Regions from separate parts of the Martelella sp. FOR1707 genome, predicted to be linked through region 4. Evidence: riboswitches for the same ligand, from Rfam matches in the RefSeq annotation. Region 4 holds a riboswitch; each other region holds the start of a gene.
The links. A riboswitch is a leader RNA that binds a small molecule or an ion and turns the genes downstream of it on or off. The one in region 4 is predicted to bind thiamine pyrophosphate.

Region 1: another riboswitch for thiamine pyrophosphate. It lies ahead of thiC (phosphomethylpyrimidine synthase ThiC); the one in region 4 lies ahead of V6765_RS08780 (ABC transporter permease).
Region 2: another riboswitch for thiamine pyrophosphate. It lies ahead of thiB (thiamine ABC transporter substrate binding subunit); the one in region 4 lies ahead of V6765_RS08780 (ABC transporter permease).
Region 3: another riboswitch for thiamine pyrophosphate. It lies ahead of thiM (hydroxyethylthiazole kinase); the one in region 4 lies ahead of V6765_RS08780 (ABC transporter permease).

Annotation. Positions count from the first base shown of each region.
Region 1 is NZ_JBAKFP010000008.1:234,475-242,317, reverse strand. It holds gene V6765_RS21095 (SIMPL domain-containing protein) at 1-509, shown strand, start outside; gene thiC (phosphomethylpyrimidine synthase ThiC) at 866-2,668, opposite strand; TPP riboswitch at 2,766-2,900, opposite strand; gene V6765_RS21085 (autotransporter domain-containing protein) at 3,017-6,745, opposite strand; gene V6765_RS21080 (DeoR/GlpR family DNA-binding transcription regulator) at 6,937-7,713, shown strand; gene V6765_RS21075 (HAD family hydrolase) at 7,758-7,843, opposite strand, start outside.
Region 2 is NZ_JBAKFP010000005.1:306,454-314,296, reverse strand. It holds gene V6765_RS15725 (RNA polymerase factor sigma-32) at 1-388, shown strand, start outside; gene V6765_RS15720 (M48 family metalloprotease) at 406-1,914, opposite strand; gene V6765_RS15715 (thiamine ABC transporter ATP-binding protein) at 2,018-2,665, opposite strand; gene thiP (thiamine/thiamine pyrophosphate ABC transporter permease) at 2,680-4,296, opposite strand; gene thiB (thiamine ABC transporter substrate binding subunit) at 4,672-5,682, opposite strand; TPP riboswitch at 5,719-5,817, opposite strand; gene V6765_RS15700 (FKBP-type peptidyl-prolyl cis-trans isomerase) at 6,046-6,483, shown strand; gene V6765_RS15695 (glucan biosynthesis protein) at 6,857-7,843, shown strand, end outside.
Region 3 is NZ_JBAKFP010000002.1:796,808-804,650, reverse strand. It holds gene V6765_RS07755 (dual specificity protein phosphatase family protein) at 1-409, shown strand, start outside; gene V6765_RS07750 (LysR family transcriptional regulator) at 419-1,303, opposite strand; gene V6765_RS07745 (CoA-acylating methylmalonate-semialdehyde dehydrogenase) at 1,700-3,196, shown strand; TPP riboswitch at 3,251-3,345, shown strand; gene thiM (hydroxyethylthiazole kinase) at 3,388-4,182, shown strand; gene thiE (thiamine phosphate synthase) at 4,173-4,811, shown strand; gene thiD (bifunctional hydroxymethylpyrimidine kinase/phosphomethylpyrimidine kinase) at 4,808-5,623, shown strand; gene V6765_RS07725 (c-type cytochrome) at 5,735-6,178, shown strand; gene V6765_RS07720 (c-type cytochrome) at 6,325-7,185, shown strand; gene V6765_RS07715 (N-acetyltransferase family protein) at 7,187-7,681, opposite strand.
Region 4 is NZ_JBAKFP010000003.1:178,878-186,720, forward strand. It holds gene ehuR (MocR-like ectoine utilization transcription factor EhuR) at 1-1,003, opposite strand, end outside; gene V6765_RS08760 (cupin domain-containing protein) at 1,138-1,617, opposite strand; gene V6765_RS08765 (LysR family transcriptional regulator) at 1,730-2,695, shown strand; gene V6765_RS08770 (lysine-2,3-aminomutase-like protein) at 2,746-3,804, shown strand; gene V6765_RS08775 (sugar porter family MFS transporter) at 3,906-5,234, opposite strand; TPP riboswitch at 5,449-5,550, shown strand; gene V6765_RS08780 (ABC transporter permease) at 5,659-6,372, shown strand; gene V6765_RS08785 (ABC transporter substrate-binding protein) at 6,403-7,347, shown strand; gene V6765_RS08790 (hypothetical protein) at 7,500-7,703, shown strand.

The sequences.
Region 1 (7,843 bases), on a different contig from region 4:
TGCAAAAGGTCATCGACGCCCTCAAGCAGAACGGCATCGCCGACAAAGACGTCCAGACCAGCAATTTCTCGGTGAGCCCGCGCTATCAGCAGGTCAAGGCCGATGACGGAACGATGACCAGCGAGATCGTCGGCTACGAGGTCCAGAACGGCCTCAATGTCCGGGTGCGCGATCTTTCGAAGCTCTCTGCCGTGCTCGATCAGGCAGTCAAGCTCGGTGTCAACTCCGGCGGCGGGATATCGTTCTCCAACAGCGATCCTTCCGCCGCGGAGGACGAGGCCCGGCGCGAGGCTGTCGCCAACGCGCTGGCCAAGGCCGAAACGCTGGCCGAGGCCGCCGGGGTCACGCTCGGCAAGGTGATGTCGATCTCCGAGCAGAGCTCGATGCCGCAGCCAATGATGATGCGCGCCGACGTGATGATGGCAAAAGCCGAGGGCGCCCCGCCGATCGCGGCCGGCGAAAACACCTACAACATCACCGTCAACATGACGCTGGCGATCGAGCAGTAAAGCCGGTTCCTCTTGAGGCCGCCCGCCCCCAGGGCTGGAAAGAACCCGTCGCTTCGTCGCGAGCGACGGCAATTTCCGGTCCGGGGGCGGGCCGCTCTCCGGAACCCAGCGTCCGATCCTGTGGCGGTGGGATTTCCCTCTGCCGCCGCCGGCGCTCAACCGGCCGACGGGGCGGAAAAATCTCGCAATCGCCTCCTCCTTTTTCGGAGCTCGTCATGCGCCGCTTATAAGATGCACCACTTCAGCCGCCATGCCGCCGGCGGGCTCTCGCCTTCGTCGCAAGGCTGTGGGCGGCCGCCCAGACGCCCGGCGGCGGCTCGGCCCTGAGCGGGGCGAGGCCGATCACCAGGGCCGGCTCATTTCACATCCTCCAGGGGCATATAAAGCGCGCCCCCCTCGCGGAATTTTTCGGCCATCGCCGCCATGCCCTCTTTCTGGGCCTCCGCCCTGATGTCATGGCTTATGCGCATCGAGCAGAATTTCGGCCCGCACATGGAGCAGAAATGCGCCACCTTGTGCGCCTCCTTCGGCAAGGTTTCGTCGTGCATCGATCGCGCGGTCTCGGGATCGAGCGCGAGGTTGAACTGGTCTTCCCAGCGAAACTCGAACCGCGCGCGGCTGAGGGCGTCATCGCGAATCCGCGCCGCCGGATGGCCCTTGGCGAGATCGGCGGCATGGGCGGCGATCTTGTAGGTGATCACGCCGACCTTGACGTCGTCGCGGTCGGGCAGGCCGAGATGCTCCTTGGGCGTTACGTAGCAAAGCATTGCCGTGCCGAACCAGCCGATCATCGCCGCGCCTATGCCGGAGGTGATGTGGTCATAGCCGGGCGCGATGTCCGTGGTCAGCGGGCCGAGCGTGTAGAATGGCGCTTCGCCGCACACCGCGAGCTGTTTGTTCATATTGGCCTTGATCTTGTGCATCGGAACATGGCCCGGGCCTTCGATCATCACCTGGCAGTCCCTGGCCCAGGCGATCTGCGTGAGCTCGCCGAGTGTCTCCAGTTCGGCGAACTGCGCCGCGTCATTCGCATCGGCGATCGAACCGGGCCGGAGGCCGTCGCCGAGCGAGAAGGAAACGTCATAGGCCCGGCAGATATCGCAGATTTCCTCGAAATGGTCGTATAGAAAGCTCTCCTTGTGATGGTGCAGGCACCACTTCGCCATGATCGAGCCGCCGCGCGAGACGATGCCGGTGACACGGTTCACCGTCATCGGGATCATGTGCAGCCGCACGCCGGCATGGATGGTGAAATAGTCCACACCCTGCTCGGCCTGCTCGATCAGCGTGTCGCGGAACACCTCCCAGGAAAGGTCCTCGGCAATGCCGCCCACCTTTTCCAGGGCCTGATAGAGCGGAACCGTACCGATCGGCACCGGCGCATTGCGGATGATCCAGTCGCGGATATTGTGGATGTTGCGACCCGTGGACAGGTCCATCACCGTGTCGGCGCCCCAGCGGATCGCCCAGACCATCTTTTCCACTTCCTCAGCCATCGAGGAGGTGACGGCCGAGTTGCCAATATTGGCGTTGATCTTGACCAGAAAATTGCGGCCGATCGCCATCGGCTCGGCTTCCGGGTGATTGATGTTCGACGGGATGATTGCCCGGCCGCGCGCCACCTCGTCGCGCACGAATTCCGGGGTGATGAAATCGGGAATCTCGGCGCCGAAGGCTTCGCCATCACGGGCCAAATCCTGTTTTGCCGCCGCGCGGCCAAGATTTTCACGGATGGCGACGAATTCCATTTCGGGCGTCACGATCCCGGCGCGGGCATAGGCCAACTGGGTCACGGCGCGGCTATCTCTTGCGCGCAGCGGCTTGTGGCGCACAGGAAATTCCGGCGTCAGACGCGCGCCTGCGGCAAAGCCGTTGTCTTCGGGCTTCACATGACGCCCTGCATAGCGCTCGGTGTCATTGCGCGCGGCGATCCAGGTCTCGCGCAGACGCGGCAGGCCACGCTCAATGGCGATTTCGACGTCTGGATCCGTATAGGGTCCGGAACTGTCGTAGACGGTCACGGGCGGCTCGTCGGCCGTTGGATGCAGGTCGATCGCGCGCATGGGCACGCGAATATCGGGATTGAGAACGCCAGCCTGCCAGACTCGGCGCGAGGCCGGCAACGGCCCGGTGGTGACGGTTGGGGAAAGGTCTTTCATCGGTCGGAGCCTCCAGTGCTCGATGCGTTGGAGACCCAGTTCGCCGTAATGAATGGAGAGGGGCTGCGTGAAAATACGCCAGGGCAACTCAGCCGTGACCGCAGCAGATGCACCATCCCTACGCCAGTGTGAACTGGATCAGGTTCATCGGGTCACTGCGCTGCGCGTCGCCATAAAGGCAGACGGGCGATCAGTATCTCAGCCCCTTGTCGGGACCCCCCGGGTGAATGCGCAAAGACTGCATTCCGTCCCGCGGTTTGTCAACTGAAAGACTGGCGGCTGCACCATTGCAACAGTCTTGCCTCAGCCGGGCGGGAATGACCCCGCCCGGCTGGTCGTGTTTTCAGATCAGAACTTCACCTGGAGCCTTGCGTTGACGCCGTTGTAGCTGACGTCGTCGCCGAACTGGCCCTGGTAGGACACGCCGATCGTGGTGTTGGCCGACAGGTCGAAATCGAGGCCGGCCTCGACCACGGCGGCATCCTCGGCAACGGCGACGCCGGTGATGGCGAACGGCGTCGAGCCCGCAAACGCTTGCGTGACGGACGGCGTGATATCGCCGAAGGCGTGACGCCAGCCGATCATCCCGCTTGCCTTCGCCCGCGTCTGGCCGAGCATGAAGTCGGACGAGACGCGCAAACCCACGGTGGTGAAGGTCGTGTCGGAGCTGCCGCTTGCGCCGCTCAATGCCTCCGCGCCGCCGCTTTCGCCATAGCCATCCGTATCCAGATTGACATAGGCGAGGTTGGCGAACGGCTCCAGCTGAACGTCGGAGAGATCGAACTGATAGCCGAGTTCGCCGAAGGCCTGGAAGGTGCCGGCGTCATAGCTGCTGTCGAGCGCATTCGTAAGGCCCGGGATGTACACCGAACGGCTGGTGTCGATCTGGTGCCACGTATAGGCGAGACCCGAACGGAAGCCGAGGCCGCCCCATTGCGAACCGGCATAAAGGCCGAGCGAGTAGTTGTCGCTGGAACCCGACGACGCGCGGTCGTCAACGTCGAAGCTCGAATGGCTGTAGCCGGCGAGCGCGCCGACGCGCCAGGTTTCGGCAAACGGGATGTCGACGCCGACAAGCAGGCCACCCGTCGCGCTGTCGAGGCCGGCGGCATTGGCGTTGCCGTCGAACTTGTTCCACGCTCCGAAGGCGCTGCCCCAGGCGGCGATGCCGTCTGCCTGATCGGGAGCGACGAGGTTCGCTCCGTCCGGCCCATAGGCCAGAACCGGCGCCGACGATGCGCCGACCGTGCCGAAGGCTGCCCGCAGGCGATCGGCCTCCGCGCCGCGGACGATGCCGCTTTCCTCGATCAGCGCGGATTTGACCGATGCATGGATCTCGCCGGAAAGCTGATCGAAGCCGTTGCGGATGAAATCGGGATCGTCCGGCAGCATGACGATCGCGTCATAGAGCGCGTTTCCTGCGGTAAAGCCGATCGACTCCACGCTTGCCGCCACGGCCGCCTGATTGGCGGTTTGAGCCACCGATGCGAAATCGCGGTCGTTGCGCTGCAGCTTCAGGCCGATTTCGCTCGTGCCATAGATGAAGTCGGGCGTCAGGAACGCGAAGTCGGAGGTGACGCTTGCGAATTCGCCCTCGATCTGGCCGGCTGACAGCACGGTGTAGGTCGAGCGCGGATCATAGACGCCGTCAAAGCCGATATGGGCGAGCGTTCCGTCCAGCGACGCCTTGCCGGTCACAGTCACCGCATCGCTGCGCCCGCTTTCCGGGTCGACTTCGACGGCGAAGATCGAGCCGCTGGCGAAGGCGAGGTCGCCGTCGATCGTGAGCGTGCCGATGGAATTGCCCGGCGACAGCGTGCCGCCCGCGGCAATCGAGACCAGCGATCCCGCGCCGGAGCCGATCGTGCCGGAACCGCCGAGAACAGCGCCGTCATTGACGGTCATGCTGCCGCCGAGCTTGCCGACGCCGTTTTCGTCGCCCACCAGCAGCTTGCCCTGGTTGACCAGCGTGGTGCCGGCAAAGCCGGAGCTGTCGGCCGTCAGGAGCAGGGTGCCCACGCCGCGCTTTTCAAACGTGCCGTCGCCGGAGAACGTCTTCAGAGCGGTCACCGGAACCGTCGGATGGGATACATCGATCCAGCCGCGGCCGTCGAACCGGATGGCCTTGTCGAGCGACGTGATCGGGCCGGTCCACTGAGCCCAGTCATCGTCGGGGCCCGCGGTGCGGATGCCGCCATTGTCGAGCGTGATCAGACCGTCGGTCGAGCCGAGTGCGGCGCTCTCGTCGATCGCCACGGTCTTGCCGGCGGTGACGACGATATCGCGAAAGCGCTCATGATCGTCCACGCACATCGCGCGGGCGCCCTGAAGCGACAGGTGCTGCGCATCGGCGCAGTCGAGCGCCAGCTTGAGGGGCGCGAAGGGATCGTTTTCGAAGTCGAGCCCGGTCTTCGCCGAAAGCGCGGCGCGCACGGCGGGATCGTTGAGGCCGAGCGTTGCGACAAGCTCGTCCCAGGCCGGGTTTTCCGGTTTGGTTTCGAAGGCAAGGTCCTCATCGACATACTTCATGAGGATATCGCCCCATTGCTCCCAGCTCATGTCGCTGATGCTGCCGATGCCCGGGAATTCGTCGCGATGCGCCTGGAAATAGTCATCGAGAACGTTGCGGAAGAATTCCGGATTGGAGGTGTCCGTCAGCTTGTCGAGATAGGCCTTGTAAACCGCCTGCTGTTCGGCGGGCACATAGAGGGCAAGCTCCTCCTGGAAGGCTTCCGGGTCGTGACGGTCATAGACCGCATTGGCGAGCAGGAAGCCGAGGCGGTCCTCGGTGACTTCCGGGGCCTGCGCATAGATCGGGCGGCCATCCTCATCGGAAAGCTGGCCGAGATAGACATCCGTGCGGTGGTTGTTGCGCGACAGCCGGAATTCATTCGCGCGCTCGGCGGAATCGCGCGTGTTGGCGTCGAAGGTCAGGCGGACCTTGCCGCTATCGTCGCCGATCTCCTCGACATTGGGGCCCTTCCAGCGGATTTCGTGGGCGAGCGGCTCATGATCGGAGAGCGCGTGACCCTCGTCCGTCGTGCTGATGTCCTGGTCGAGAACGCCGCCGACATAGCGATCGTCTTCGGCATCCGTCGGCTCCCACCATTTGGCATAGGGGCGCGAGGCAATGAAGTGATCGATCTGGGTGCGGCCCCAGGACGGCCATTTGAAGGCCTCGTCGTCTTCCTCGACGCTCGGCCACGTGGTGCTGCCGTCGGCCAGCTTGTGTGGCGCGAAGCGCTCGCGATCCTCGGGGTTCTGCAGGATCTGGTACTGCTTCTTCAGAAGGTTCATCGTGTAGGGCGTGTTGCCCGCCACGGGATAGGTCTCGTCGGTGAACAGGCCTTCCGGCATGGTGTCGGACTTGCGGTTGATATAGGCTTCGGCGGCGGCGTATTTTTCCGAGCCGATGGCGTGATTGCGCGCGACATATTGCAGCGCCCAGGCCTTGTGGTCCGCATTGCCGGTTTCCCGGGCGCGCTTCATCATGAATTCCTGCTGAACCACTTCCAGCAGACCGCGCTCGGAGATGTCACCCGCGTTGAAATCGCCGGTCATGATAATGGGGCTGGCCTTGCCTGCGGCCCAGTCGTTCAACTCATGGGCTTCGCGGTTACGATGGAGGAAGGCATCATCGCGATAGTCCAGATGCTCGGTCGCGATGATGGTCTGCGGGCGGCCGTTCTCGCCGCCGACAACCACGTGAACCGGCTCATCGGTATTGCTGTAATCGATGATGTCCTTGTCGCGCCAGGCAAGGCCGGTGTCGCCCTTCGAGTGGAGCGAATAGTCGCCGGCGCCGAGGTCGGCCATCTTCTTCTGGATGTCGACGCCGTAGCTGTTGCGGTATTCCTGGATGGTGATGAAGTCGTAATTGCCCGATGAAAGAAGGTCGGCGGCTTCGGGAATGAGCGTCGAAGCTCCCCAGGTGTTCAGGGAGATGATGCGCAGCGCATTGTCTTCGGCGGTCGCCGGAACCGCGCTGACGGCCAGCAGCGAAACGCCGCTCAAAAGGCCGAGCATCTTGCCTGAAATTTGCGCGCGGCTTCCCAGCCGCTGAATGATACCATTCATCGGGTATTCCTTTCGTAATCGGAACGCTATGAAATTTCGATTTGCGTCGTCAGGTTAGCATGTTTCGAAAGCGACATATAACCCCCGTATATGTCATATTTACAACATTTTTATAGATTCCTTGCGTACACGCCCTCGGTGTTTCAAAAAGGGGGCACAGAATCGGAAATGGTGCTGGAGGTGGTGTGGACGTGGAAAGCAACGGAGAAGAAAGAAAGAAGGAAAGCCGTCAGTCGTCGATACTGCGATTGATGGAGAAGAACTTCTATATCTCGGTTGAGGAGATTTCCGATTTCTTCACGGTAACCACGCAGACGGCCCGGCGCGACATTCTTGCGCTTGAAAAGGCGGGCCGCGTGCGCCGTCTTCATGGCGGCGCGGTTCTTGTCGGCCCGCTGGAGGAAACCGTCTACCGCCGACGTCGCGTCGACAATGCGGAGCAGAAGCAGCGCATCGGCGAGCTTGTCGCCGATCTTGTGCCCGATGGCGCGTCGATCTTCATCGATTCCGGCACCACCTGCGAGGCGATCGCGCGCGCGCTGTCGCGCCGCAATCATCTCAGGGTTTTGACCTACAGCCTCAGGGTGGCGACGATCCTGAACGAGAACACCAATTTCACGCTGGCCGTCCCCGGCGGTTTCGTGCGCCCGATCCATGGCGGCATCTTTCAGGAAGAAACGCCCGAATTCATCCGCAACTTCAAGTTCGACAGTGCGATCATCTCGGTGAGCGGCATCGACAATGACGGGGACCTCTGCGACGACGACCATGCCGAAAGCGTGGTCGCGACGGCGGCGATGGCGCAATCGCGCCGCACGCTTGTGGCCGTCGACAGCAGCAAGTTCGGCAAGCGGGCCATGGTGCGGCTGGGGTCGATATCCGACGTGGACACGCTTGTCACCGACACCATGCCGGAAGGGGATATCCGTCGTCTTCTGGATGAAAACGACGTCGAGATCGTTTGCTGAAGCGCGGCGGAAGAGCGCCGCCGGCCGCTTTTCCGCTGTCGGTTTCATGTCCTCGAAGCCGGTGTGTTTTCGAATACTTCGGTGGCGAGCGTCTGGATTCCCGGAAGGCAGACATCGCAGAGAGGCTGCA
Region 2 (7,843 bases), on a different contig from region 4:
TTCGGTCTCGGACGTGCAGGTCATGGACGCCCGGCTTTCCGGCAATGACGCCTCGCTTCAGGCCCCCGTCGGCAATGACGGCGAAGAGGGCGCCGAGCGGATCGACCTTCTGGTTTGCGACGCGCCGCTGCCCGAGGAGCAGGTCTCCGGCATCATCGATGGCGAACGGCTTCATCTGCGGCTGAAGCGCGCCCTGACCAAGCTGACCGCCCGGGAAAACCGCGTGATCCGCGCCCGCAAGCTTGCCGACGACAGCGCCACGCTCGCCGAACTCGGCGCGGAGCTTGGCATCTCCAAGGAACGCGTCCGCCAGATCGAAACCAGGGCGCTTGAAAAGCTGAAGATGGCGATGACATCCGAAAACACCGGGGAACTGGCGATCGCCTGAAGGCGTTGGCCCGCCCGTTACTGCGAAACGATCTTCACTGTTTCGCCCGCCGACAGCGTTGCGCCCGGCGGCAGCGCGTTCAGCACCTGAAACAGCGCGAGCTTGCGGTTGGTGCCCATCATCTTCGCGGCGAGGCTGGCGACCGTGTCGCCCGGCTGAACGGTGACGATGCGAATTCTCAATGGCTTCAGATCGGCGGCCTCGGCGGGCGACAGCTTGCGGAACGAAGACCGCACGGAAAAGGCGGTATCCTCCAGCGCGCCGCTGCCGCGCGGTGCGGCGGTCAGCAGGCGATAGATATCGCCGCCATCGCGGATAACCGTGACATCGAACACCCAGTCGCCGGCAACCGCCTTCGCGGTCGCGGCCGGCATGCCGTTGACGGTGGTCGACTGGACCGAGCCATCGACCAGCCCCGTCACCCAGCCGCTCCTGATATATTCCTCGAGATCGCGCCGGCCATTGGCCTTGACCCCATCGAAACGGATAGCGACATCGCCGGGTCCGGTGGCGACCACCGCATTGGCCTTGTCCGTCATCACGAAACCAGGCGGCACCTGGAAGGCGATCTGCAGCTTGGGATGATAGAAATCGCGGTTGCGGATATAGCCCTGGTCCGGATTGCTGCCGTAAAGCAGCCCGTTGATTCCGTTCAGGAAATAATCGCGGCCGACTTCCGAGGCGCCGACATTGTCATAGAGCGCGGCCTGCTGGGCGGCAAGTTCGATACGGCGCGGCGTGTTGGGATGGCTCGACAGGAAGTCGAGGCTCTCGCCCTCCGCGCCCGCCGATTCATACTGCGCATAGGCCGCCATCGAGCGCAGGAAACGCGAGGCGGCATAGGGGTCGTAGCCGGCTTCCGCCAGCATGCGGATGCCGATCGCGTCGGCTTCCAGCTCCTGCTGGCGCGAGAAGGCGGCAAGGCGCATCTTGCCGCGCGCGGCGATCTGGTCGACCTCCGGATTGCCCGGCAGAACCTCGGAAATCACCTCGTTGGAAATCGCTTCCGCTTCCTCGCGGCGCTGGCGCTCAATGCCGTGATTGGCGGTGACATGCGCCATCTCGTGCGACAGCACGGCGGCGATCTCGGAGGCATCGGTGGCAAGCGCCAGCAGCCCGCGCGTGACATAGAGATAGCCGCCCGGCAGCGCAAAGGCATTGATGCTGGGCGAATTGAGGATGGTGATCCGGTAGGTCTGGCGCGGATTCTCCGAAACCGCCGTCAGCGCGCCGGCCACGCGGGCCACCAGTTTTTCCACCTGCGGGTCGCGGTACTGGCCGCCATAGCTCTCGAGAATGCGCGGATGCTCGCGCGCGCCCATCGCCGCGTTCGGATCGTTGCGGGTCAGCGCGTCGACGGTCTGCTCGGCGCTGGCAGGCGTTTCCGGCAGGATGAAGAAGGTATCGTTGGTCTGGCACGAGGCGAGCCCCAGCGCCGCGATCAATACGAACACGGATGGCCGCACTCCCGGCAGGAAGCGCCTGCGTCTGTCTTGCGTGAGGCCGCGGCCGACCTTATTCACCATGCCTGTCGCGTCCGGATGAACGCGTCCCTGATCACTGCGGTCCGGCGAAAGCCGCCCGGCGCCTGTTTTACTTTATCATATTTGTCGTTTCGTGCGCCAAGGGTCAATAGCGCGCGGAAAGTCGCCCGTTCTCGACAACCAGCCGGTGGTCGGCGATCGCCTCCACCTCGTCCGGCTCGTGCGAGACGATAACGACGGTATTGCCGGATTCGCGGTGAAGTTCAAGCAGCAGCCTGCCCATCTCGCCGCGCATATCGGGATCGAGCGCCGCGAATGGCTCGTCGAGCAGCAGAACCGGCCGGTCGCGTACCAGTGCCCGCGCAAACGCGGCGCGCTGGCGTTCACCGCCCGATAGTGTCGCGGGCTTGCGCCCGTCATAGCCTTCGAGCCCGACCCGTTTCAACGCGTCGCACACTTCCTCCCGTCCGGCCTCATCGAGCTTCAGCGCCGGGTCCAGGCCGAGGCCGACATTGGTGAAGATATCGAGATGGGCGAACAGGTTGTTTTCCTGAAACACCACCGTCACCGGGCGATCGGAGACGTGCAGCCCGTTCATCCGCTCGCCGGCAATCAGGATGTCGCCGCTGTCGGGCTTTTCGAAGCCCGCGATCAGGTTCAGCAGCGTCGTCTTGCCGGAGCCGGAGCGGCCGGTCACCGCGCTCACCTTTGCGCCCTCGATCTGGCCATCGAAGCGGAAATCCTTGTCGCCGAGTTTGAGGGCAACATCGTCAAGCGTGATATCGACGGGCATGGTCGCTTTCCCTTTCATCGCGCGGCCTGCCGGCGCGTGCCGGCGACCATCAGGATAAGGCAGATCGCGCCGAGGATCAGCGCCAGCCCGTTGGCATCCGCCGTGCGATAGCTGCCGAGCCGGCTGTAGAGCAGCCAGGGCAGCGTGGTCAGGTCATCGCCGCCAAACAGCGCCACCGCGCCGAGATCGCCGAGCGACAGCGCCATGGCGAAGGAGAGCGCCGTCAGAAGCGGCCGTTTCAGCCCTGGCCAGTCGACAATGCGCAGCCGAGAGAGACCAGAAAGGCCGAGACTTGCCGCAAGCCGCGCGGTGCGCGCCCTGTGAACCGCGATCGCCGGCTGCAGCACCCGCAGCACGAAGGGCAGCGCCATCAGCGCGTTGATGCCGGCGACCACCAGCGGCGCGGCCGCATCGGTCAGCCCGAAGGGGCGGAGCAGCAGAAACCAACCGGTGCCCAGCACGATCGGCGGCACCAGCAGCACCAGAGATCCCATCGCAGCCATCGTCGCGCTGAAACCCTTCTCGACGGCGCTCGGACGTTTTGCCGCTGCCACCGCGCCTGTCGCGGCAATGAAGGCGAGCGCCACGAGAAGCGAGAGCAGTGCCGCACCAAGCGCAATCGAAAGGCTGGTCGCCGTCGCCCGCAGAAAAATCCTTTCGCCGAGCAGCTTGATGAGGTCGGCCTCCACGCCCTTGATGACGATCATGGCGAGCGGGAGCGCGAGGGCAACCGTGAACAGCGCGATGATGGTGGCGTCGGCCAGCGCCTTCAGCCGGCCAGCGCCATCCGGGCGGGCGATGGCGGTGTCGGCACTTGTGCCGGGATCGTCGGCCTTGGGCAGAAAGGCGAGCGCGATCAGCACCAGGCCGGTCAGCGCGATCTGCATGCCTGCAAGGGCGACGGCGCGGGCGGGATTGAAATCGAAGCGCAGCGCCTGATAGATCGCGACCTCGATCGTGGTCGCCGCCGGTCCGCCGCCGAGAATGAGCACCAGCGTGAACGAGGTGGCGCACAGCATGAAGATCAGCCCGGCGACGCCGGCGATCAGCGGCGCGATCACCGGCCATTCGACAAAGCGGAACACCGCGCGGCCGGGCATGGCGAGCATCGCCGCCGATTTGAAATATTCCTGCGGCACCCGCTCCAGCCCCGCCAGAAACAGGCGGGCGGCGAGCGGCAGGTTGAAATAGACATGGGCCAGCAGAATGCCCTGCAGACCGTAGATCTGGAGCGGGCGACCGAAACCGGCCAGCGTCAGCAGATCGTTGAATATCCCCTGCCGGCCCCAGATACCGATCAGCCCCAGCGCGCCGATCAACACCGGCAGGCCGAGCGGCACCGCCATCAGCCGCACGATCCACAGCCGGCCCGGAAAATGCGGACGCCGCGCCAGCGCCAGCGCAACCGGAATGGCCAGCGCCACCGAAATCAGCGTCGACAGCGTGGCCTGCCAGAGCGTGAAGCGCAGGATGCGCCAGACATAGGGCTCCTCGAACACCGCCACCGAAGCCTGCAGCCGCCCGAACCCGGAAAGCGCTATAATGGCGATCGCGATAAAGCCGATGACGCCGGCGAGGGCTGCGATGCCGTAGCCATAGCTGCGGCGGCGTTCGGAGGAGGACATCAGCATGGCGCGGCCCTCTCGCTCAGGCGCAGGCGGGCGGATGAGCCCGGCAGCGCGTGGAGAATGAATCTGCAGCCTTGTGCTGGACCCGTCGGCCACCTCGCCTTTCAGGGAGCGGGTCTATTGCGTATGTGCCGCGCGTCTTGCTTCCAGTATTCTCTCCCGCTGGCGGGAGAGATGCCCCGAGAGGGGCAGTGAGGGTGGCGCGGCGTATCAGATCGTGAGGGCGTTTGCGGGGAAAGACTCCCCCCTCACTGTCGCTGTCGCGACATCTCTCCCCTCCGGGGCGAGAAGATTGGGGGGCTATGCGGCGCGGTTCGCCGCACTGCGCCGGAGGCGAGGTAGCCTCGCGCTCGCGCCTCACCGCCGGACCTATCGCTCTCACCGCGCGCTCATGGCGTTCAGCCATTCGTCGATCCATTTCTGGCGGTTTTCGGCGACGACGCCGGGGGCAAATTGCAGGGTCTTTTGCGGTTTGACGGCGTTTTCGAAGGCGGCGGGCAGCGGTTCGCTGGTCGCGGCCGCCGGCATCATCCAGTTATGGGTCGGGATCGCGTCCTGGAAGCCGGGGGTCAGGATGAATTCGAGGAAGGACCTTGCAAGGTCGGGATCATCGGCCATCGTCGTCATGCCGGCGACCTCGATCTGGATGTAGAGCCCGTCCTGGAAATCGATCGCCTTGTAGCGGCCGCTCCCCTCCTCGATCTCGTGATAGGCCGGCGATGTGGTGTAGGACAGCACCATTGGCGCCTCGCCGCTGGTGAACAGGCCGTAAGCCTCCGACCAGCCCGGCGCGACCGTCAGAATCCGGTCGGAGAGTTTTTCCCATTGGGCGGCAGCGTCATCGCCATAGACCGATTTCATCCACAACAGCATGCCGAGGCCCGGCGTCGAGGTGCGCGGGTCCTCGATCACCAGTTTCTGGTCGGCGGGGCCGTTCACCAGTTCGTCGAGCGTTGTCGGCGGGTTGTCGATGCTTTCGGTATCGTAGACGATGTCGAACCAGCCGTAATCGAACGGCACGAAGATATCGTCGGAAAAGCCGCCGGGGATATCGGCCGCCTCGGTCGAGACGCCGGATTTTGCGAAGAAGCCGGTTTCCTTCGCCTCGTGCACAAGATTGTTGTCGAGGCCCAGAACGATATCGGCCGGGCTCGATTGGCCTTCGAGCTTCAGCCGGTTGAGGAGCGCAACGCCGTCCTCGACGCTGACGAATTTCAGCGTGCAGCCGCAGGTCTTCTCGAAGGCTTCCTTCACCAACGGCCCGGGTCCCCATTCGGCATCGAAGCTTTCATAGGTATAGACGGTGAGGACCTTGTTCTCCTGAGCGCCTGCCGGCAGCGCCGGAAGGGCCGCAAGCGCGAGAATGGCGATGGTCGTGCGATAGGTCATGACGCCTCCTTGTGTTCGGTACTGAAGGGGAAAACGGCGTCCTGCGCGTCTAATCCCTCCGCCGGTGCTAGCCGGATCAGGTTCTTCGGGTTGGCCGCAGGCCTCTCAGCGAAAATCGCACCCCGTTAGAGCTGACCAAACACCTATCGCGGCGGTCCCGGCATTTCAAGAGGCGCACGATTTGAAAAAACGGCCCGGAAGCACTAGGTAGAGGGCGTGTCCGGCGTGCCGGACGAAAAGTCGGTCGTCATGCGAAATAAAGCGTGTCGGCTCATCCTTCAGGGGCGAAAGCACTCTGGAAAACCGAAAACGGCGCGGCCGATCTCGGCCAGCGTGCAGTGTTTCAAGGAAGGAGCACACGAGATGACAGAAGCAAAAGCGGGCGATACCGTTCGTATTCACTACACCGGAACTCTCAATGACGGTTCGACCTTCGACAGTTCCGAAGGCCGCCAGCCGCTGGAATTCACCGTCGGCGCCGGCCAGATCATTCCCGGCCTCGACCGCGAGATCGCCGGCATGAATGTTGGCGACAGCCGCGACGTGAAGGTCGATTCCAGCGAAGCCTATGGCCCCCATGACCCGCAGAAGGTGCAGGTCGTGCCGCGCTCCGCCATGCCGCAGGAAGTGGAAGTTGCCCCCGGCATGCAGCTTCAGGCGCGCACGCCCGACGGCCAGACCGTGCCGCTGATCGTGACCAAGGTCGAGGAACAGGAAGTCACCGTCGACGCCAATCATCCGCTCGCGGGCCAGGATTTGAATTTTGCCGTCGAACTGGTCGAGATCGTGAAGGCCGCCTGATCAGGGCCTTCCGCGCCGTTTTCGAACTATGTGAAAATATTGCGGCGCGAAGGTGGCACATTGCCATGATTTTGCCATTCTTTGGCTGAATGGCTTTGCTAATAATGGGCTGGTACGCAAATGTGTGTGTCAGCCCTTTTTGATGAGCCATCCCCATGCCGGATTCCCGGAACGTCTATTTTATCGATCGAAAATATTCTTCTTCAGCGATGGAACCGAAACGGGCCTGCCTCGTTTGTGACTCGTCCGCGCCCGTCTGGGGACGGGCGTTCGCGCAACCGCGCCTGCGCGCTTCCGGCGGGCGAAGGGAATGAGTATGCTGCTCTGCACCATTTCATTTTATCTATCCATTTAAAGCCAACGGGATTTACGCATGAAGAGACGAACCTTTCTGGCCCAGACCGCGGTCGGCGTGCTCGCTCTTTCGGGGGTGGGCGGCAAGGCCTTCGCGCAGCAGGCGGTCGAGCCGGGAAAGATGCCGGAAGCCAATGCAACGGTCGAGGCGTCAGCGCCGCCTCCTGACGCGTTCAATTTCGACACGCTTACCGAACAGATGAAGGCCAAGGCCGGGGAGGCTTACGAGGAGCCCTCCCAGGAGGTCCCCGAACCGTTCCGGGACCTTCAATATGATGATTACCGCGCGATCCGCTACGATCCCAACAAGGCGATCTGGCGCGACCAGTCCGATTTTCAGCTTCAGGCCTTCGCGCTCGGCTGGCTGTTCAAGACGCCGGTCGATATCTACGAGGTCGCCGACGGCGTTGCGCAGAAACTCGAGTTCACCGGCGATGACTTCATCTACCGCGCGCCGCTCGACGTCGAGCAGTTTCATGGCGTCAAGCTGCCGGGGGTCGCGGGCTTCCGGATCAACTATCCGCTGAACCGCCCGGAAGTTTCCGACGAGCTGATCTCGTTCCTGGGCTCGTCCTATTTCCGCGCGCTCGGCCAGAACAATCTCTATGGCCTTTCGGCGCGCGGCCTTGCGATCAATACCGCGACCAGCCAGGGCGAGGAGTTTCCGCGCTTTTCCGCCTTCTACATCATGCGGCCGGGCACGGAGAAGGACAAGATCACCGTTTTTGCGGCGCTTGATGGTCCGAGCGTGACCGGCGCCTACCGTTTCGTGATCACGCCGGGCAAGAATACGCGCATGGATGTCACCGCGCGACTCTTTTTCCGGAACGATATCGAGCGTCTCGGCGTTGCCCCTATGACTTCCATGTTCCTGTTCGGTCCCGCCAACCATCATGCCTTTGATGATTATCGGGAGCGGGTCCACGACAGCGAGGGTCTCAAGATCGTGCGTGCCGACGGCACCGAGCTTTGGCGCAATCTGCAGAATGCCAAGACGCTCGCCAAT
Region 3 (7,843 bases), on a different contig from region 4:
TTCGCGTTATATCGACCGGCACGGCATCAGGACCGTTATCAACCTGCGCGGCGCGAGCCCCGGCCGGGCGTGGTATGACGACGAGATCAGGGTGAGCGCTGAGAAGGGCGTCGAACATATCGACTTTCCGATGTCCGATCGCACCATATTGTCGCCGGAGCGCAGCATGGAATTGCTGGCGCTGATGCGCGATGCGCCCAAACCGATCCTGATCCACTGCAAGGCCGGCGCAGACCGCACCGGGCTTGCCTCCGTGATGTATCTCCAGCAATTGGGCGGCATCGACGAGGAAACCGCCGAGTGGCAGCTTTCCCCGCTTTACGGCCACGTCGCCCTGCCCGGCATCGGCCCTTACGCCATGGACACGAGTTGGGAGGACTTCGAGAAAGTTCTCGGCCTCGATAGCTGAGGGCGTTCCCTACGGCGCGAAACGCGACCGCTCCTCTTTGAACCGACGCGCCAGAAACGCGCGGATGAGCGCGATTCTCGCAAGGCTGCCTGTATCGGGGTGCGAGAGAAGATGATAGGCCCTGCGAAAGCCGACGGACGGCAGGATGCGCTCCAGACCCTCGCAGTCGCGGGCCACGAAATCATGCAGGATGCCGATGCCAATTCCCGCCCTCACCGCCTCCATTTGCCCGGCAACGCCAGCGCAGCGGAATTGACGGCCGGCAAAGCGCGCAAGATGCCCCGCATAATTCAGCGACGAGGCATAGGCATAGTCTTCCACGCCTGTGACGACCACATGGTCGGCAAGCGCCTCCTCGCTTTCGGGCGTGCCGTGCCGGCGCAGATAGGACGAAGCGGCATAGACGCCGAGCGTGTAGTCGGTGAGCCTGGACACCACAAGCCGGCCTTCCGCCGGCGGATCGAGCGTGATTGCCAGATCCGCCTCGCGCTTCGACAGCGAGAATGTGCGCGGCAGCGGCACAAGCTCCACGATCAGGCCCGGATGCTCCTCCTGCAGGCGTCCGAGTTCGGCGGCCAGAAAATAGGTGCCGAGCCCGTCCGGCGCGCCGACCCGCACCGTGCCGGAAAGGCTGGCGCCGCGCGCCCTGGTATCCTCCGCAATGCCCAGAATTTCGGTTTCCACCCGCTCGGCCACCGCCAGAAGCCGCTCGCCGGCCTCCGTCAGCGTCGAGCCGGAGGGGCGGCGTTCGAACAGCGGTTCGCCAAGGGACTCTTCCAGCGCATTCAGCCGTCGGGCGACGGTGGCGTGATTGAGCCCGAGCGCCTGCGCCGCCGCCAGTATCTGCCCGCGCCGCGCCACCGCCAGAAAGACCCGCAGATGATCCCAATCCATTCGCCTGCCCTACAATTTTTGCACAATGGATTTTAGATTTATCCTGTTTCTTTGCAGAAATGAATAGGCGATAGTGCCGGCATACAGCATCGATCTTTCCCTGGAAGGCAAGGGAATTGAATATGGCCTTGCGGCTTGCTCCCAATACTCTCTCCCGCTGGCGGGAGAGATGCCCCGAAAGGGGCAGTGAGGGTGGCGCAGCGTATCCAATTGTGAGGCGTTCGCGGTGAAAACCTCCCCCCTCACTGCCCCTTTCGCGACATCTCTCCCCTCCGGGGTGAGAAGATTGGGGGGCCATGCGGAAAGGCCATGGACAACAGCCCTGCCCTCAAGCGGGGGATCGATGGCTCCAAAATTCAAAAAGCCTCATTGGCAGCAACACCGGAGGAATAACCCATGAAATCCATTCAGCATTTTGTCGGCGGCAAGCCGTTTGCGGGAACCAGCACCCGTACCGTGCCGACCTATAACCCCGCCACCGGCGAGCAAAGCGGCGAGCTTTCGCTGGCCAGCAACGCCGATGTGCGCGCCGCCGTCGAGGCCGCCAAGGCAGCTTTTCCGGACTGGGCGGCGACCACGCCGCTGCGCCGCGCCCGCATCCTGAACAAGTTCCTGTCGATCCTGGAAGACCGGATCGACGAGATGGCGAAAGTCATCACCGCCGAGCACGGCAAGGTCCATTCCGATGCGCTCGGCGAAATCCAGCGCGGCATGGAAGTGGTCGAGTTCGCGACCGGCGCCCCGCAGCTTCTCAAGAGCGAATACACCGAAAATGTCGGCACCGGCGTCGACAGCTATGCGATCCGCCAGCCGCTCGGCGTCGTCGCCGGCATCACGCCGTTCAACTTCCCGGCCATGGTGCCGATGTGGATGTTCCCGATCGCGCTGGCCGCCGGCAACTGCTTCGTGCTGAAGCCGTCCGAGCGCGACCCGTCCGCCTCGCTGCTGATTGCCGCATGGCTGAAGGAAGCGGGCCTGCCCGATGGCGTCTTCAACGTCGTCCAGGGCGACAAGGAAGCCGTGGACGCGCTGTTGAACGACCCGGATATCGAGGCCGTCTCCTTCGTCGGCTCGACCCCGATCGCGCGCTACATCTACACCACCGCGACAGCCAACGGCAAACGCTGCCAGGCGCTGGGCGGCGCCAAGAACCACATGATCGTGATGCCCGATGCCGACATGGACCAGGCCGCCGACGCCCTGATGGGCGCCGCCTTCGGCTCCGCCGGCGAGCGCTGCATGGCGATTTCGGTCGCCGTTCCCGTCGGCGACGAGACGGCGGACAAGCTTATCGACAAGCTGAAGCCCCGCATCGCCGCGCTGAAGGTCGGCCCCGGCACAGATCCGGAAGCCGATATGGGCCCGCTGGTGACGGCGGCCGCACTCGAGCGCGTGACCGGCTACATCAACTCGGGCGTGGAAGAAGGCGCCGAACTGGTGGTCGACGGTCGCGATCTCAAGCTGCAGGGCTATGAGAACGGCTATTTCGTCGGCGCGACCCTGTTCGACAAGGTTACCACCGACATGAAGATCTACAAGGAAGAGATTTTCGGCCCGGTTCTCTCCGTCGCCCGCGCCAAGAGCTATGATGAGGCCGCAGAGTGGATCAACGACCATGAATTCGGCAACGGCACGGCGATCTTCACCCGCGATGGCGATGCCGCCCGCGAATTCGCCCACAAGATCAAGGTCGGCATGGTCGGCGTCAACGTGCCGATCCCGGTTCCGATGGCGTTCCACTCCTTCGGCGGCTGGAAGGCCTCGCTCTTCGGCGACCACCACATGCATGGCCCGGAAGGTGTGCGCTTCTACACGCGCCTCAAGACCATCACCCAGCGCTGGCCCAAGGGCATCCGCGCCGGCGCCGAATTCTCGATGCCGACGATGAAGTAAATACCGTAGCGCCGCCCCTTACCGGGCGGCGTTTTTCTGCTATATAGCGGCCACTAAGAGCGACAGGGGCGCCCGTGAGAGCGGGCTGAGATGAACCCTTGGAACCTGATCCGGATCATGCCGGCGGAGGGAGTCACTCGGGTTTTCGCTTCGGCGCCCGAGTTCCTCCGCGACAAACAAGGAGGACGCCGATGGCCGATATCGCCCCCATACTTGAGAAAATGCGCGCGGACGCGCCGCTTACCCAATGCATCACCAATTACGTGGCGATGAATATCGCGGCCAATGTGCTGCTCGCCGCCGGCGCTTCCCCGGCAATGGTCCACGCCAAGGAAGAGGCCGGTGAATTCGCCGGCATCGCCTCCGCCGTCACCATCAATATCGGCACGCTATCCCCCGACTGGCTTGCTGGCATGAAGGCCGCGATCGAGACGGCCAACGGCAAGCAAACGCCGTGGGTATTTGATCCCGTCGCCCATTTCGCCACCGGCTTCCGCGCCAGGGCCGCGCGCGAAATCCTCGACCTCGGCCCCACCATCCTGCGCGGCAATGCCTCCGAAATCCTCGCCTTCTCCGGCGCCACCAGCGCCGGCAAGGGCGTCGATGCCGGCGACAGCGTTGCCGCCGCTGAAGAGACAGCGAAGGCGCTTGCCCGAGAGCGCAACATGGTGGTGGCGGTCACCGGCGAACGCGATTTCGTGACCGATGGAAGCCGCGTCGCCCGTATCGGCGGCGGCTCGGCGCTGATGCCGCGGGTGACGGCGCTCGGCTGCGCGCTGACGGCGCTTGTCGGCGGCTATGCCGGAGCACGGCGTGACGACGCCTTCGAGGCGACGGTCGCGGCGCTTGCCCATTACGCGGTGGCCGGCAGCCGCGCGCATCGAAAGGCGGAAGGCCCCGGCTCGTTCCAGGTCCATTTCCTCGATGCGCTTGCCGCCGTGACACCCGAAGCGCTTGACCTTGAAGCGGAGATTGAATGGCCATGAAATTCGACCTTTCCCTCTATCTCGTTCTCGACCCGGACCTTTGCGGCGACTATGGCATGGTCGCCACCACCAGGGATGCCATTGCCGGCGGCGCGACCATGGTTCAGCTCCGCATGAAGCACGCCTCGACCCGCGAACGCATCGATATGGGCCTCGCGCTGAAACAGGTCACGGCCGGAACGCCGTTCCGCCTGATCGTCAATGACGACGTCGAGGCCGCCATCGCGATCGATGCCGATGGCGTTCATGTCGGCCAGGAGGATGCGCATCCGCGTGAGGTGCGGGAAATGATCGGCGACGACAAGATTCTCGGCGTTTCCGTCAATGGCCTCGACGTGGCGCGCGCCTTTGATCCCGCCGGCATAGACTATATCGGCGCCGGGCCGGTGTTTGCCACCAGCACCAAGTCAGACCACGCGCTGCCCGTAGGCTTTGCCGGCCTTTCCGCGATGATCGACCTTTGCGGATTGCCCGCAGTTGCCATCGGCGGGTTGAAAGGGGAGCATGTGGCGGCCACATTCAAAAGCGGGGCCGACGGGATCGCCGTCGTTTCGGCCATTTGCGGCCAGCCCGACCCATATCAGGCGACGGCGGATCTTGCCGAAGCCATCCGGAAGGCGAAGCAATGATCGCAAACATCCTCTCGATCGCCGGGTCCGACCCCTCGGGCGGCGCCGGCATTCAGGCCGACCTCAAGACCTTTTCCGCGCTTGGCACCTATGGCATGGCGGCGATGACGGGCCTGACGGCGCAGAACACGCGCGGCGTCACCGGCGTGCACGAGGTTCCCTCGGCCTTCGTCGCCGAGCAGATCGCCGCGATCTTCGATGACGTGAAGGTCGACGCGATCAAGATCGGCATGGTGGTCAATGCCAATATCGCCGTCACCATCGCTGACAGCCTGCGCCACCATGTGGAGGTGCCGGTCGTGCTCGATCCCGTCATGGTCGCCAAGGGCGGCCACCGGTTGCTGCCGGAAGATGCAATCGAGGCGCTGAAGGAGCACCTTATACCGCTTGCCGCCGTGCTGACGCCAAACCTGCCCGAGGCCGCCGCCCTGCTCGACGCCGATACGGCCACCACCCGCGATCAGATGATCGAGCAGGCAACCGCGCTGAGAGGTCTCGGCGCGCAGGCAGTGCTTCTGAAGGGCGGCCATCTGGAGGGCGCGGAAAGCCCGGATCTGCTGGTCACCGCCAATGGCCATGAATGGCTGGAGGGCGCGCGCATCGATACCGCGAGCACCCACGGCACGGGCTGCACGCTTTCAAGCGCGATCGCGGCCGAGATCGGCAAGGGCGCGCCTCTTTCGGAGGCGGTCGCAAACGCCAAGCGTTATGTCTCCGGCGCGATTGCGGCGGCCGACAGCCTGCATGTCGGCTCCGGCCACGGGCCGACCCATCATTTCCATGCGCTTTGGGGCGAAGTCACCAAAACGTGATGCCGTCCACCCCGCAGTCAGCCGCCGTTCATCTTTTCTACGCTAATCCTGCCCCTAGCTTCCAAACAGAGGCTGCGTATACTGCTGCCTGAGCAACGAAGGAGGCTTTGGATGAAAAACGGATTTATGATCGCCGGCGCTGTCGCGCTCTGTCTCAGCGCAGGTTTTGCGGTTGCAGAGGATGGACCGCAAATGCTGCGCCAGGACGACATGAAGGCGATAGGCAAGGCCATGGGCCAGCTCGGCGCGATCGCCAAGGGCCAGAACGCCTATGACCCGGTCGTGGTCGAGGGCGCGCTCTCCGATATTTCCACCAACATCACCGATTTCACGACCCATTTCCCGCCTGATTCGAAAACCGGAAACGGCACCGAGGCGAGCCCGGCGATCTGGGAAAACATGGACGACTTCGAGGCCCATGCGCAAAAACTCGCCGATGACGCCGACGCTTTGCTAGCCGACCTGCCGGCCGATCAGGCCGCCGTGGGAGCTGCCATGAAGACGCTGGGCGCCAGCTGCGCGGCCTGCCACAAGCTCTATCGGGTCGACAAGTAAGGCCTTCTCATTGTCTTGGCGCGGTTCCGGGCGATTGAGCGGTTCTCCGCCCGCCCGGAACTGCTGTTTTCCTTTGAAATTCGGGAACAGGGAGACCCGGCGTGAAAAAGCTGACGATCATCGTACTGGCTATCGCCGCTCTGTTCATGGGGGCGGCTTTTGTGGTTGCCTTCACCCCGCCGAAACTCGATCCGGCGGAATATCAGGATCTACAGGCCGCAGATCCCCATAATGGCGCGAAAATGTTCTGGGCCGGCCAGTGCGCCGGCTGCCACGCCGCCCCGGGCGCGACCGGCGATGAGAAGCTGGTCCTTTCCGGCGGACACCCGATCGAAAGCGATTTCGGAACCTTCTATGCCCCCAACATCTCGCCCGACAAGCAAGAGGGCATCGGCGACTGGTCGCTCATGGACTTCGCCAACGCGGTGAAGAAAGGCGTCGGCCCGCATGGGGGCAACCTCTACCCCTCCCTGCCCTACACCTCCTATGTGCGGATGAAGGATCAGGACGTGAAGGACCTTCACGGCTACATCATGACGCTGCCGCCGAGCGACACGCCCAGCAAGCCGCATGATGTTGATTTCCCGTTCAATGTCCGGCTGGGGCTTTCATTCTGGAAGCAACTGTTCTTCAGGAACGAAGCGCGGGTGCAGCTCGCCAACGCCTCGCCCGAGATCATGCGCGGGCAGTATCTTGTTGAGGGGCCGGGCCATTGCGGCGAATGCCACACGCCGCGCAACGCGTTGGGCGGGCTCGAATATGACAAATGGCTCGCCGGCGGGCCGAACCCCGACGGCGAAGGGACGATCCCGGACATCACCCCGGGCTCAAAAAGCATCGGCAACTGGACGGCGGCGGAAATCGCGGACTATCTCGAAACCGGCTTTACGCCGGATTTCGACACGGTCGGCGGTTCGATGGTCGATGTGCAGCAGAACCTCTCGCATCTGCCGCGCTCCGACCTCGAAGCCATCGCCGCCTATCTGAAGGCCGTGCCCGCGCAGTAGCTCAATCGGCGAGCGTCTGCATATAGCGCATGCCGGTCACCGGGCGCGCGACGAAATCCATCTGCTGGTAGAACCGGTGGGCGCCGAAATTGCCGGTGGCGGCGCTGACCGACATGTAGGAGCAGCCGGCGGCCCTGGCGAAATCGCGCGCGCGGGCGATCAGATGCTGGCCGACGCCGTGGTTGCGGTGGCCGTCGCGCACGAAGAGATGATGCAGATCCATGCCGCGCCGGCCCTGCTGGGCGCGGTAGAGCGGCGTCAGCAGCGCGTAGCCGAGAAGCTGCGCGCCGGCATCGGCGACCAGCGCGGTCACCCACGGCGTCGCGCCGAACAGGTCGCGCTTGAGGCTCTCCGCCGTCATTTCCGAAGGATCGTCGTGAAAGGCGGCAAGCAGCCCGATCATCTCGAGCAGTTGCGGAATATCGGGCTCGACCGCCTTCCTGATGGTCATCAGGGCTGGTCGTTCCAGTGCGATTTTGTCTTGATCGTCAGTCATTTTATCGTCCCTTGGCCTTCGAATTCTGCCGCCGTGGGGGACGTTTTGCATCAACACCTTGCCGCCCCCAGGCGGCCGGTGATGAACATGATCAATCGGCCGCTCCTATTGGAACAGCCAAAAATACATATGATTGTGGGTCACGGTCTTGATCATGGAAAA
Region 4 (7,843 bases):
GGGTCGCCACCCAGTTCGCCGCGAGATATCGGTTGGAAACGGCGGCGGCAAAGCGATCCGGCGCGGCCACGAAGCCGCAGCGCAGGCCGGGGATCGTGTTCTTCGACAGGTCGGTCATGTAGACCGTGCGCTCCGGCGCGAAGGCGGCGACGGGCGGCGGGCGGTTTTCGACGAGCGGTCCCAGCACATCGTTTTCGATGATGGCGAGATCGAGCCTGCGGGCAATCGCCGCGATCGCGCGGCGGCGCGGCGCGCTCATCACCAGCGCCTGCGGCCCAGCGGCCGATGGCTGGAGGAAGATCGCCCGCAGACGCTTGCGGCCGGCAACGGCCTCCAGCGCGGCCGGCACGATGCCCTCGCCATCCACTTCCACGCCCTCGAGATCGATGCCGAGATAGCCGGCGAGCGGGCGCACCATCGGGTGCGTCAACGCCTCCACCGCGAGCGACCCGCCGGCCGGCACGACGCTCATGAACGCCGCCGTCATCGCATCGCTGGAGCCGTTGGTGACCGTAATGCCGTGGGCTGGCGCCTTCAGCCCGCATGCGGCCAGCCAGTTGACGCCGGCCATGCGGTAGCGCTGGAACAGCGCGTTGGGCATCATCGAAAACGCCAGTTCCGGCGGCATGGTTACGCCGAGATCGGCAAAGGCTGCGCGGAACTTGGCGAGGCTGCGGCTCTCGCAGACCGGCTTCAGGATCGAAAGGTCGATGACGCCGCTGCCGCCCTCGGTGAGGTAGGGCCGCTCGGGGACCACAGGTTCCGCTTTGATATAGGACCCGCGCCCGACCTCGCCGACCACCATGCCGCGCCGCGTCAACTCCTCATAGGCGCGGCTCACGGTCTGCACCGACACCTTGAGATCGGCCGCCATCTCTCGCTGCGGCGGCAGGCGCATGCCGTCGATGAGCAGGCCGTTGCGCACGGCGGCCGCGATCTGTTCGGCAATGGAGAGATAGGCCGGCCGCTTGATAAGCCGGGGATTCGGGCGCCATTTTGTCATCTCCGGATGGTGGGGCAAATCCGGGAAAATGACAAGCGCGCGGCGGAAAGCGGATTGCGGAAAGGCAATGCCAAAGCCATGGAATGATTAACACTTCCGAAAGCTCCGGCAAACCCGCGAACCGCCGGCGGCTGTCAGCCTGCCATCGCCCGCATGACCGGACTTTGCAACGGTGGCCCGGTGAAGGCGCAACCGAAGCCCGCGGCGAGCGCACCAAGCTCGGCGCGATGCAGGTGCGGCACCAGTCCCTTGACGGAGGCGCTTGCGAAGAAGCTTTCGAAGCCGCCTGGGGTCACGGCGGTCAAGAATTGCGCCGGTTGCGGGCCGTGAACGTGAAATGCGTGCTCCCGGCCACGGGGTATGAAAACGGTTTCGCCATTGCTGCAGCGTCGCGTAGCGCCCTCCAGCCAGAATTCCACACCTCCATCGATCAGATGAATGATCTCGTCCTCATTGCGATGGACATGGCGCGGCGGGCCGGAGTTGGGCGGAACGATCGCTGAAAACATTCCAATTCCGCCGCCGGATTCGGCGGGCGTCAGAAGCACTGTATAGATCGTATTGAGCCAGGTCACGGTCGTGCCGGGCGAGTGCATTGCAAGATAGGTGTTCATGATTTTTTCCTGTCTGGATTTCAACAATTGCACCCGGCCGGAGCGCAGCTGACATATCGCCGAAAACCCGATATTAATGAAATCTATTGTTTAGATAGGACCTATCGACAGCATGAATTTCAGAAACCTCGACCTCAACCTGCTACGGGTACTGGACGCACTGCTGGACGAGCCCAATACCACCAGGGCGGGTACCGCTATCGGTCTCAGTCAGCCCGCGGTAAGCTCCGCGCTGAAGCGGTTGCGCGATCTTACCGGCGATGCGCTTTTTGAGCGCGAAGGCAACAGTTTGGTGGCAACGCCTTATGCGCTCGGCTTGCGCGAACCTGTGAGATCAGCGCTGGACGGCCTGGAACAAGCCTTCGCTGGCCGTGATGGTTTCGACCCCAACCGAAGTCAGCGAAGCTTTCTGCTCGGCGCGTCGGATTTTTTCGCCGAGCTTCTGATGCCCGCCCTCGTAGACCGGATGACCCGCGCCGCGCCCGACATGCGTTTGAAAATGCTGCCGTCCGCGCCGGACCAGCTTGCCGGACTGCTGACGGGAAACGGCTTCGACATGATCGTCTCAATTGCCGCGGAGGTGCCGGGCTGGATCGAAAGGCGGTTCCTGTTCTCTGCCCGCAACGTCGTGGTGGCACGGCACAATCATCCCGGACTTCAGACCCTAGAACCGGGCGCCACCATGCCGCTGTCTCTATTCTGCGAAATGCCGCAGGCAATTTTCTCCGCCACTCGCGACTTCACGCATTTCGAGGATGTAGCGCTCTCCCGAATCGGGAGGGCTCGCCATGTTCGCTTCACGCTTCCTGGATATTTCGCCGTCGCCCGCGTCGTTGGCAATAGCGACATTATCGGCGTCTTGCCCGCGAGCCTTGCGCAAGCGTTGCAACCGGAAATCGGTCTTTCAGTCTATCGCCTGCCTTTCGAAATGCCACTGATCGACCTTTACCTCTACTGGCGTAGCCGCGATACCCGCGATGCCGAGCATTCCTGGCTCAGGGAAGAAATCGTGGGCATTCTCGCGCCTCTCAACGAGGCCGCGCTTGCCGCCGCACCGGTCGCCGATGACTTTGCTTGACGGCGGAAACCGTCTAGAACGCCCCGAACGAAACCGGCGACGGGGCGACCATGTCCGAGAGCAAAGCGAAAACCGCGATAACCGACACCGATGCGCTGGTGGCGCGCGGGCTCGTGCCAGCGGAAGCGGCGGGCGATATCGCGCGGGTTGCCGAGGATTTCCGCATCCGCATTCCGGCCCATATCCTGTCGGCGATCGACACGGTGGCCGCCGATGATCCGCTGGCGCGCCAGTTCGTGCCGGATCGCCGCGAGCTTGAAGCCTATGACGGCGAGATGGAGGACCCGATCGGCGATGGCGCTTTCGAGCGGGCAAAGGGCGTTACCCACCGCTATCCCGACCGGGTGCTCTTGAAGCCGACCCATGCCTGCCAGGTCTATTGCCGCTTCTGCTTCCGCCGCGAGACCGTGGGCGAGCCGGAGGCCGCGCTTGACCGGGACGAGCTTGCCGCAGCGCTCGACTATATCCGCGCGCATAGCGAAATCTGGGAGGTGATCCTGTCGGGCGGCGATCCGCTGGTGCTGTCCGACCGCCGGCTTTCCGCGCTGATGAAGGCGCTTGGCGAAGTCGAGCATGTGGCCGTGATCCGCATCCACACCCGCGCCCCGCTGGTCACGCCCGAGCGCATCACCGACGGCCTTGTCGCGGCGCTGAAGCAGGCCCGCAAGACGGTCAATATCGTCATCCACGTCAATCATCCGCGCGAGCTGACCGAGGCGGTGCGCAGCGGGCTCGCCCGGCTTGCCGATGGCGGCATTCCGCTGTTTGCCCAGACCGTGCTCTTGAAGGGCATCAACGACGATGCCGAAACGCTGGCGACCCTGTTCAGGACGCTCCTCGCCAACAGGGTCAAGCCGTATTACCTCCACCATCTCGACATGGCCAAGGGCGTCGCCCATTTCGCCGTGCCGATCGCGCGCGGACAGGCACTGATGCGGGCGTTGCAGGGCGCGATCTCCGGGCTTTGCCTGCCGACCTATGTGCTCGATATTCCGGGCGGAGCCGGCAAGGCGCCGATCGGCCCTTGCTATCTGGAGCAAACCGGAGAGACGGAATACGAGGTCACGGATTACCGGGGCGGAAAACATTCCTATTCCGACTGGCGGTAAGCGCCAGTCTGGCCCTGCCGGTGCGTCATCTCCGCTGCGCCTCGCCCTCAGCGAAGGCCAGGGCGAGGATCGCTTCGTTTGGAGGGGCGGCGCTGCCGGCCTCACGCGCCGATAGTGCGCGCCTCGATTTCCTCCAGCGTAATGCCCTTGGTCTCGGGTGCCGCAGCGATCGCGTAGACGATGCCGACGATGCAGAAGAAGGTGAAAATCGCGAAGGTCCCGACGATGCCGATGCCCGCCAGCAGATCCGGAAACACAAGCGCCACCAGGAAGTTGAAGAACCAGTTGGCGACGGAGGCGAGCGCCATGCCGCGCGACCTGAGCCGCAGCGGAAACAGCTCCGCCATATAGAGCCAGGGCAACGGGCCGAGACTGACGGCGAAGAAGGCGATGAAGGTGAAAATGCCGATCATGGCAAGATAGGGGGTTGCCGCGACATCCATCATCGTCGCCACGGTCACCAGCGCCATCGACGCCGCGGTTCCGATGAAGCCGAGGATCAAGAGCTTGCGCCGGCCCATGCTCTCCACCAGATACATCGCGACGACGGTCAGCGCGACATTGACGACGCCGATGCCGACGGTCGCCAGAAGATCGGTCGTGGTGCCGGAAAAGCCGGCATTCTTGAAGATTTCCGGGGCGTAATAGATGATCGCGTTGATGCCGGAAAGCTGCTGCAGCACGAACACGATCATGGCGAAGCTCGTCACCGGCAGGATCCCGCGCTTCAGGAACGTGCTCCAGGCAGGCGTCGCCTCCTCGTCCTTGGCACTCTCCTTGATCTCGGCGATGATCTCGTCGACCTCGGCGGGCGAGGATTCCGGCTGCAGCTTCGCGATGATGTCACGCGCCTTGTCGGCATTGGCGTTGAGCGTCAGCCAGCGCGGCGTTTCCGGCGACAGCAGGATGCCGATCAGCGCCACGATCGACGGGAACACGCCGACGCCGATCATCCAGCGCCAGTCGCCCGAACCGCCAAAGGCCGCGTCCGACATGTAGGACACCATGATGCCGATGGTGATCATCAACTGGAAGGCCGAGACGATGGTGCCGCGAATGCGCGCCGGCGCGACTTCCGCCAGAAACATCGGCGCGGTCATCGCCGAAGCGCCGATGCCGACGCCGATCAGAAGGCGGGCAAGTGTCAGAACATACTGGTTGAAGGCAAGCGCGGAAATCAGCGAGCCGACCAGAAAGATCAACGCGCCCAGGATCAGCATCGGCTTACGCCCGTAGCGATCGGTGGTGACCATGGCAAGCACGGTGCCCGCCACCGCGCCGAGCGGCACGGCCGAGGTGATGACGCCCTCCATGAAGGCCGAAACCGTGAAATCCTGCTTGATGAACGGCAGAGCGCCGGAAATCACGCCCTGGTCGAAACCGAAGAGCATGCCGAACAGCGCTGCCACAATGACGATGGCGATGAGCATGGGTTTTCCTCCGCTTGGACGGCAGCTGCCGCCTTCCCCTCTTATGACCCCGTTTCTGAACCGTCGCTGAAAACCGCAAACGGCCTTATACCAAAAGTTGAAAGTCGAAACGGCATCCGTTGTCAAATCCTTTTGGACCTTGGCGTTTATATTAGCGGCGTTCCCGACTTCGCCGCCGAGCCTCTTGACCGGCGCGCCGCCGCGCGGCATAGAAGACGCATCCGAGGGGTGTGTCCGTGACACTGAGATGGCCGATGGCCGAACCCTTGAACCTGATCCGGGTTATGCCGGCGTAGGAACGGAGTTTGGTCTTGAGCGACACGCCCAGAAAATCAGCCTCTATTGACGCCTTCGCTGCCCGGTTTAGCCGGGGAGAGCGGGAGTGAAGCGTACCCTTTCGGCGGCACTCACCTTTTTCGCGATCATGTCCGGGCTTCTTGTGCTCTGGCAGTCGATCATCGTCTTCGGCGAGTTGCCGCGCTATATCCTGCCGCCGCCGCTTGCGGTACTGGCAAAATTCCAGACCGCCCACGCGATGCTGCTTGAAGAGGCGCTGGTAACGCTCAGGGAAATCCTGGCGGGCTTTGCCATGGGCGCGGTCTTCGGCGCGATGGCGGCGATTTTCATTGCCGCCTTTCCCCGCATCGGACGGTTCATCTGGCCTGTTCTGGTGGTGCTGCAATCTTTCCCCGTGTTTGTGATCGCGCCGATGCTGGTGCTCTGGTTCGGCTTCGGCATCGCCTCCAAGGTGGTGATGACGACCATCATCGTTTTCTTCCCCGTCGCCTCCAGCTTCGCTGACGGGCTGCGCCGCACCGATCCGGAGGTCGTGGCCGCGGCGAAGCTCGATGGCGCGGATCATTTCGAAATGCTGCGCCATATCCGCCTGCCGCTGGCCCTGCCGCATCTGTTTTCCGGCCTCAGGATCGCGGCCCCGCTCGCGCCGCTCGGCGCGGTCGTCGGCGAGTGGGTGGGGTCTGCCGGAGGGCTCGGCTTTCTCATGGTCCAGGCCAATGCCCGCATGCAGAGCGACACCGTGTTCGCCGCCATGCTGATCCTGGCACTCGAGGCCGTGCTGTTTCGAAAGGCGGTGGATCTCGCCGCTCCCTTCTTCACCCGCTGGTCGCATGAGGATTGAGCGACCGGTTCAGATAAACAGGAGAATGACATGCTGAAGAAACTCGCATTCGCCGCCGCTCTTGCCCTGGCTCCCGGGCTGGCGAGCGCCGCCGACAAACTCGATGTGATCCTTGAATGGTATGTGAACCCCGACCACGGGCCGCTGGTGGTAGCCCAGGAGAACGGCTACTTCGCCGACCAAGGTCTCGATGTGGAACTGCTGCCGCCGTCCGACCCGTCCATGGTGCCGCGCATGGTGGCGACCGGCAAGGTCGATATCGGCATTCACTACCAGCCCAATCTCTATCTCGACCACGAGGCCGGCATCGATATCGTCCGCTTCGGCACGCTGGTCTCGACCCCACTCAACACGCTGACGGTGTTGAAAGACGGGCCGATCAAATCCGTCGCCGATCTGAAGGGCAAGAAGATCGGCTTCTCGGTGGCAGGCATCGAGGACGCTGTGGTGGCCACGATGCTGGAAAACGCGGGCCTTTCCAGGGACGACATCACCCTGATCAACGTCAATTTCGCGCTGACCCAGTCGCTGCTGTCCGGACAGGTCGATGCCACCATCGGCTCGTTCCGCAATATCGAACTGCCGCAGATGCGGATCGCCGGCCACGAAGGCAAGGCGTTCTTTCCGGAAGAGCATGGCGTGCCGGTCTATGACGAGCTGATCTACGTGACCCGCAGCGAGATGCTTGATGATGACCGCCTGCCGCGCTTCCTCGAAGCTGTCGAAAAGGCGACGGTCTTCATCGTCAACCATCCGGAGGAAGCATGGGAGAGCTTTGCCAAGGCCTATCCCGATCTCGACGATGAGCTGAACCGCCAGGCCTTCGCCGAATCCGTCGTCCGCTTCGCCAAGCGTCCCGCGGCCTCCGATGCCGCACGCTACAAGCGTTTCGGCGCGTTCATGGCGGAAAATGGACTGATCTCTGAAGCGCCGCCGGTCGACGCGATTTCAGTGTCGCTATCGCAGGAAAAGTAGATCGGCCTCAAATCGCCACAAAAGCACATTATAAAGAATTGAAAGAGGCGGCGCGCATGCCGCCTCGCTGTTTCGGTCTTTTGTGACGACAATTGCGGCGATACCGCCATCCAAAGACCGATCTCTATTCCTTCACGACAGGAGATCGGATCATGAAACTTGCCGGCCTTGTGCTGGTGGTGGTCGGGCTTGCGGGCCTCACCATCCGCATCTTGCTTTATCAATATCCCGACGTTGCGGGCACCATCGAGGGCAGCCTTCTGAGCCCGCTCTCCCACCTCGTCCTGGCCGCCGGCGCCGCACTACTCGCGGTGCATCTGCTCTACCGCGTGCTGCGCCACGTCATGCATTTCTGACGGCTGCAAGCGGTCGGCATGGGTCCGCGCGGCGCGTGTGGGCCTGCAGCCTCAAGGGCATTTCACGCTTCCCCGTTGGATACCCTATTGCATTGAAATCATGCTGTATTTTCCCTAGATAGGCGAGCGCATACCCGAAT